DNA from 2 places in the Micromonospora sp. M61 genome. Region 1 is predicted to be linked to the other one. Evidence: riboswitches for the same ligand, from Rfam matches in the RefSeq annotation. Region 1 holds a riboswitch; the other holds the start of a gene.
The links. Region 1 has a riboswitch for cyclic di-AMP ahead of KBX34_RS34280 (NlpC/P60 family protein). Riboswitches for the same ligand answer to the same signal wherever they lie in the genome.
Positions count from the first base shown of each region.

Region 2: linked by a shared signal. The riboswitch ahead of KBX34_RS28885 (coiled-coil domain-containing protein) and the one ahead of KBX34_RS34280 (NlpC/P60 family protein) in region 1 are both predicted to bind cyclic di-AMP.

Region 1 covers NZ_JAGPYA010000029.1:1,122-4,322, reverse strand. Annotated here, with positions in the region: gene KBX34_RS18065 (peptidoglycan recognition family protein) at 1-1,561, opposite strand, end outside; cyclic di-AMP (ydaO/yuaA leader) riboswitch at 1,813-1,948, shown strand; gene KBX34_RS34280 (NlpC/P60 family protein) at 1,962-3,002, shown strand; gene dcd (dCTP deaminase) at 3,078-3,201, opposite strand, start outside.
Region 2 covers NZ_JAGPYA010000071.1:24,576-27,776, forward strand. Annotated here, with positions in the region: gene KBX34_RS28875 (AAA family ATPase) at 1-79, shown strand, start outside; gene KBX34_RS28880 (cation diffusion facilitator family transporter) at 187-1,104, shown strand; cyclic di-AMP (ydaO/yuaA leader) riboswitch at 1,218-1,349, shown strand; gene KBX34_RS28885 (coiled-coil domain-containing protein) at 1,355-2,419, shown strand; gene KBX34_RS28890 (hypothetical protein) at 2,585-3,085, shown strand; gene KBX34_RS28895 (SRPBCC family protein) at 3,110-3,201, opposite strand, start outside.

The sequences.
Region 1 (3,201 bases):
TCCAGTCGCCCTGCCGTCCGGCGAGCGCGTACGTCTGCCCGGCTGATGCCCGGGCCCCGTGGTCCGACACGGCCATCGTGTTCGGGGTGCCGTCCGGTCGGAGCGCGATGTCGTTGACCAGCGGCGCGTTCTCGGACGGTGCGCTCCGCAGCACCACCGACGAGGAGCCGCGCGGCGCGCACGGGACGCCCACGGTGACGCATCCGGTGAACGCCGGCTGGTTGGTGGCGTAGTCCGGGTCGATCCGGACCAGCCCGGTGGCCGGGGTGCCGGTGTCCAGCCGAGGTGCGTGCAGCAGGTCGAAGTAGTGCGTCCAGTCCCAGTACGGGCCCGGGTCCCAATGCATCCCCCGCACGGTCGAGGCGACGGTGCCGGGCACGTTGTCGTGGCCGATGATGTGCTGGCGGTCCAGCGGGATGCCCAACCGCAGCGCCAGGTGCCGCACCAGTTTCGCCGAGGTCCGGTACATCGCCTCCGTGTACCAGGTGCCCTGCGCGGCGAAGCCCTCGTGTTCGAGACCGATCGACTTGGCGTTGACGTACCAGTTGCCCGCGTGCCAGCCGACGTCCTTGGTCTTGACGTGCTGGGCGATGTGCCCGTCGACCGAGCGCAGCGAGTAGTGCCAGCTCACGTACGTCGGGTCCTGGACGAGTTTCAGGGTCGTCGCCCAGCTCGCCTCGGTGTCGTGGATGACGATGTACTCGATCTTCTGCCGGGCGGGCCGGTCGGAGAGGTCGTGGTTGCCGTAGTCCCCGTCGCCGAACGCCTCGTAGGGTGCCGGGATCCACTCGCAGGAGATGGTGCGCGGGCACTCCAGCCCGTCCGGGCGGGCCAACCGGCGCAGGCCCAGCCGGTCCAACCAGGAGCGCTCGGGCTGAACCGCGCGCGCCGGCAGGGTGATCCGCTGGCCGTCGTCGGTCATCCGGGACTCGCCCGCGGCGATGGTGGTGAAGACCTCGTCGGCGAAGGCCGCGGCGGCGTCGGCGCTGTCCGCACCGGCGTAGCGGGCCACCGCCCCGTACCAGGCCGCCGGGTCGGTGTCCGCTCCGACCGGCGCACCCAACTCCCGCTGGTACGCGCTGAGCAACGCGGCCCCACCCCGGATGTTGACCGCCGCGTCGGTGCGCAGCGCCTCGGGGGTGGCACCGGTCAGTGCGGCCGCCGCGTCCACGGTCTGCAACGCGGCGGCGGTCGGTGCGGGGGCCTCGACGGGTCGGGGCGCGGGCACCCGGGAGGGCCGGGAGTCGTCACCGCGTGGGTCCTCGGCGCCGGCGTCGTGGTGGCCGCGCCCGGGTAGAGCGGCAACGTGGCGGGCATCGGTCAGGTGCATCGGGCCGTAGCCGCCGCTCGTGCTCGGTGTGCCGGCGTTGCTGTCCCAGCGGGACTCCAGATAGGAGACGCCGAGCAGCACGCCCGTCGGCACGCCGTACTCGGTCGCCGCGGCGGCGTACTGCTGCTGGCGATCGGCGGTGGGTGCGGCGTTGGCGGCCGTGGAGAGTGGCACCGCGCTCGCGGCGGCGACGACGGTCGTGGCGAGCAGCGCGCGCCAGCCGGCCGACACGGTTGGATGGTGCATCGAACCCCCTAGATTCTCGCGGGTAGAGGTCAGGTCACCATCGCGCCGCTGGAGAGTCCGCGTCAATACCTTTCCATCTATCTACTTGTTCAGAAAGAATTCTTCACACACGGTCGGTGACCCCCACCCAATCGGTACGGAGTGTCACGGCCGTACGGGTTGCGGATCGGTAACGGGCGTCTCTACTCTGGTCATTTGTCGGCCCGACAGCAGCTCCGCCCATCCCGGGCGGTAACGGACCGACACCGCCGAGTCGTTTCCGAGCGAACCGGGGACCCACGTCCCTCGGGGTGAATCCGCAGCCACTGCGGTAGGGCGCCGACTTCCCGCCCGAACCCGTCAGCTAACCCGGTAGGCGGTCAGGAAGAAGGAGTACGGAACCCCGGTGGCACTCCATGCCCCGCGGCCGTCGTCCGAGCGGTCGGCATTCGCCGTCCCGACGCCGATCGTGCCGCGCCCACGCTGGTCCCGCTTCACCACCGCTCTCGCCGCACTGGTCGGCGTCGCCGTCGTCCTGACGGGCAGCGCCACGGCCGCCCACGCCGACCCGTCCGTCGCCGAGATCGAGCGCCAGATCGACGCGGACTGGAACACACTCGAACCGATCATCGAACGGCACAACGCCACCCGGGCCGACCTCGCCGTCAAGCGCAAGCAGGCGGACGCGCTGGCCGCCCGCATCGCCCCGCTCGAGCGGCAGGTCGACGCCGCGATGGACAAGGTCAGCGCGCTGGCCGTGCGCGCGTACAAGGGCGAGACCGTCTCGACCGTCAACGCGATGCTCGGCAGCCGGTCACCCAGCGAGGTGGTCAGCCAGCTCGAAATGCTCGACCGGTTCGCGCACAACCAGCAGCAGGACGTACGCGAGGTCGCCGACCTGCGCGACGAGCTGGCCGCGCAGAAGGCGCCGCTGGACGAGATGGTGGCCCAGCTGGCCCGCACCGAGGCCCAGTTGGCGGCCAAGAAGAAGCAGATCAACGAGGAGATCGACCGGCTGCAGAAGCTGCGCCTCAAGGTGTACGGCAACGGGGGCGGCGGTCCGCTGCGTCCGGCGCCCTGCCCCGGCAGCTATCCCGGCGGCGCTGCGGGCACGGCGGTCAAGTTCGCCTGCGCGCAGATCGGCAAGCCCTACGTGTGGGGTGCCGAGGGCCCGAACTCGTACGACTGCTCCGGGCTGATGCTGGCCGCATGGGCGAAGGCCGGGGTGTCGTTGCCGCACAACGCCGCCCAGCAGAGCCGCGTCACCAAGGACGTCAGCAAGGCCGACCTGCGCCCCGGCGACCTGGTCTTCTACTACAGCGACATCCACCACGTCGGCATGTACGTCGGCAACGGCTGGGTCGTGCACGCCTCGCAGGCCGGCCAACCGGTCAAGATGAAGAAGGTCGGCGACGGCCCGATCCACAGCTACGGCCGCCCAGGCTGATCCTGGGTGACCAGGAGGGCCCGTCGCGATCGGTCGCGGCGGGCCCTCGTCGTCTGACCGTGGTGCCTCAGCCCGTCAGCGGGTGGGCCAGGTGCGCCAGTGCTGCCAGGCGCGGCTGGGCGTCGGACCCCGCTGGCCCTGGTAGCGCGAGCCGTAGACCGCCGAGCCGTACGGGTGCTCGGCCGGCGAGGAGAGCCGG
Region 2 (3,201 bases), on a different contig from region 1:
GGGTGCCGGGGTGCGCACCCTGTACGTGGCGCTCTCCCGGGCCACGCAGCGCCTCACCACCATCGACCCGACCGGCTGATCCGTGCTGGCGAGCCGCCGGCGAGAGTTGCCGCCCCTACACTTGCATACATAGCGATGTGAACATACATTTGACCGGGTCCCGGCTGGCGGCGGAGGGTGGTTCTCGTGGGCGCAGGTCATGACCACCACCACGGGTCCGTCGCCAATGCCGCACACCAGCACCGGGGCCGCCTCTGGGCGGCATTCGGGCTGCTCGCCACCCTGATGGTGGTCGAGGCGGTAGCCGCCCTGCACACCGGCTCGCTCGCCCTGCTCTCCGACGCCGGGCACATGTTCACCGACGTGCTCGGCATCGGGATGGCGCTCGCCGCGATCACCGCGACCCGGCGGGCCACCGGCGACCCGCAGCGCACCTTCGGGCTCTACCGACTCGAGGTGCTCGCCGCGCTGGCCAACGCCGTCCTGCTCTCCGGCGTCGCGATCTACGTGGTGATCGAGGCGATCCGCCGCTTCGGCGACCCGCACGAGGTCATCGCCGGCCCGATGCTCGCGGTGGCCGTGCTCGGCCTGCTCGCCAACATCGCCGCCTTCGCCCTGCTCCGCGCCGGAGCCCGGGAGAGCATCAACCTTCAGGGTGCCTACCTGGAGGTGCTCGGCGACCTGCTCGGCTCGGTCGGCGTGATCGGCGCCGCACTGCTCATCACCGTCACCGACTGGTGGTGGGCCGACCCGCTGGTCGCCGTCGCCATCGGCGTGTTCATCCTCCCGCGCACCTGGCGGCTGGCACGGGCTGCCGTCCGCATCCTGGTGCAGGCCGCCCCGGAGCACCTCCAAGTGACCGCCGTGCACGACCGACTGGCCGCGGTCCCCGGTGTGGTCGAGGTGCACGACCTGCACGTCTGGACGCTCACCTCCGGCATGGACGTGGCCTCCGCACACCTGACCATGGCACCCGGGGCGGAGGTCGGCGCGGTGCTCACCGCCGCGCGTACGGCCCTGCACGACGACTTCCGGATCGAGCACGCGACGTTGCAGATCGAGCCGGGCGCCGCCTCGGGAGCGTGTGGCTCGATCGAGTGGTGACAGCAGCCTCTCGTGACGACGCACGCACCGTCCGTCACATTGGCTGCAGCCACCCCACCGGCACCGGTAGGCTCGGTCCCGGCCTCCACCAGGCGGCGCCCTCCCGGCGCCGGTGGTGGTCGCCGCCTAATCGCCCGCGAGGGCGAACCGGGGAACCACGTACCTGGGGTGCATCCGCGTCAGCGGTAGGGATCTTCCGTCCCGAACCCGTCAGCTAACCCGGTCGGCGGCTGACGGAAGGACATGCACAGTGGCACCAGCACGACCACCCGCCGCCCGACTGGCGGCCCTGATCGTCGCGATGTTCGCCCTCGGCGTCGCGCTCCCGGCCGGCACCGCCTCGGCCGCTCCACCGACCGGCCTGCGGGCCGCCGCCCCCGACTCCGACGAGGAGGGTGGCACCCCCGCGCTGCGAGCCCAACTCGAGGCGGCCAGCAAGGGCTACCTGGACGCGAAGCGCGCCCTGGCCGCCTCGGTGCAGCGGCAGCAGCAGCTCACCACCCAACTGAAGACCATCGAGGTCGAGCTCAACCAACGCAGCGGCAAGGTCGGCGAGATCGCCGGCGTCGCGTACCGCACCGGCCGGCTCAGCGCGATGTCGGCGCTGCTCAACAGCGACAGCCCGGAAGGCTTCATGGACCGGGCAGCCGCACTGGACGCGGTGGCCGCCAACGAGGACCGGGTGCTGCGCGACCTGCTCAGCAGCAAGGACCAGGCCAACCGCACCCAGGTCGCCCTGAACGGTGAGATCAACGAGCAGCGCAAGCAGGTCGCGGTGATGGCCAAGCGCAAGGAGCAGGCCGAACGGGCCTTGACGGTGGCCACCACCCCCAAGCCGCAGCCCGCCGCCGACACCGACTCCAACCGGGGCACCTCCGCCGCCAACGCGAAGGCCGCGCCGCGCAACTCCGACGGCTCCTGGCCGTCGGAGACGTGCAGCGTCAACGACCCCACGCCGGCCAGCGGCTGCATCACCCCGCGCACCCTGCACGCCCTCAACCAGGCCAAGGCGGCCGGCTTCACCCGGTACGTCTCCTGCCACCGACCCAGCGGCTCCGGCGAACACCCGAAGGGCCGGGCCTGCGACTTCGCGGCCCAGACGGGCGGCTTCGGCGGCGACGCCACCGGCGGCGACAAGACGTACGGCAACAACCTGGCCGCGTACTTCATCCGCAACGCCGACCGGCTCGCCGTGCTGTACGTGATCTGGTACAGGCAGATCTGGCTGCCCAGCAGCGGATGGAAGTCCTACAGCGGGGCGGGTGGCGACCCGTCCAGCGACCACACCAACCACGTGCACCTGTCGGTCTACTGATCCGGCCGTTCCCCAAAGTGTGTGATGCCTGTGAGTCATCAAGATGACTCACAGGCATCACGTTCGTCCGGGCAGCGCTGTCCGACCGGGCTACGTCGCCGGGCGTACCCCTGATGTCGTCGCTCGTCGGACGACCCGGCGGCGGTCGGCGGGCAGCATCGCGGTATGCCTCGGATCCCACCCAGCGCCCGCAAGGGGCTGCTCACCCTGCACCTGGTCACCTCGCTGGGCTGGCTCGGCGCCGACCTGGTGCTGCTCACCCTCGGCATCGCCGTGCAGCGTGGCGCCGACCCTGCGGTGCTCTACCCGGTCGGCGCGCTGGTCGGCACCGTCCTGTTCGCGCCGCTGAGCGTCCTGGTCTGGCTCATCGGTGTCGCCAGCTCGCTGCTCACTCCGTGGGGCCTGCTGCGCTACCGGTGGGTGGTGGTCAAGCTGGTGCTCACCACGGTGATGGTCGGGCTGGTGCTGTTCCTGCTCACCCCGAATCTGCGGCACGCCGGAGCGGTGGGCGCCGCCCTGCCCGCACGGGACCGCGCCGACCTGGTGATCGCCCCCGCGGTGTCGACCAGCCTGATGATCATCGCGACGGTGCTGTCCACGTACAAGCCGTGGGGACGGCGTCCCGCCGCCCAGCCCGCACTGGCGGGCCGCGCCCGCAACCGGTGACCCCACTGCCGTCCCGCGCTCGGGTCAGGCTGGGGGCGGCGGGTCACCGGTGCGGTCGAGGGCAGCGCCGAGGCGGGTGGCCAGGGCGAGGTGGGCGGCCCGGGCCTGACGGAACG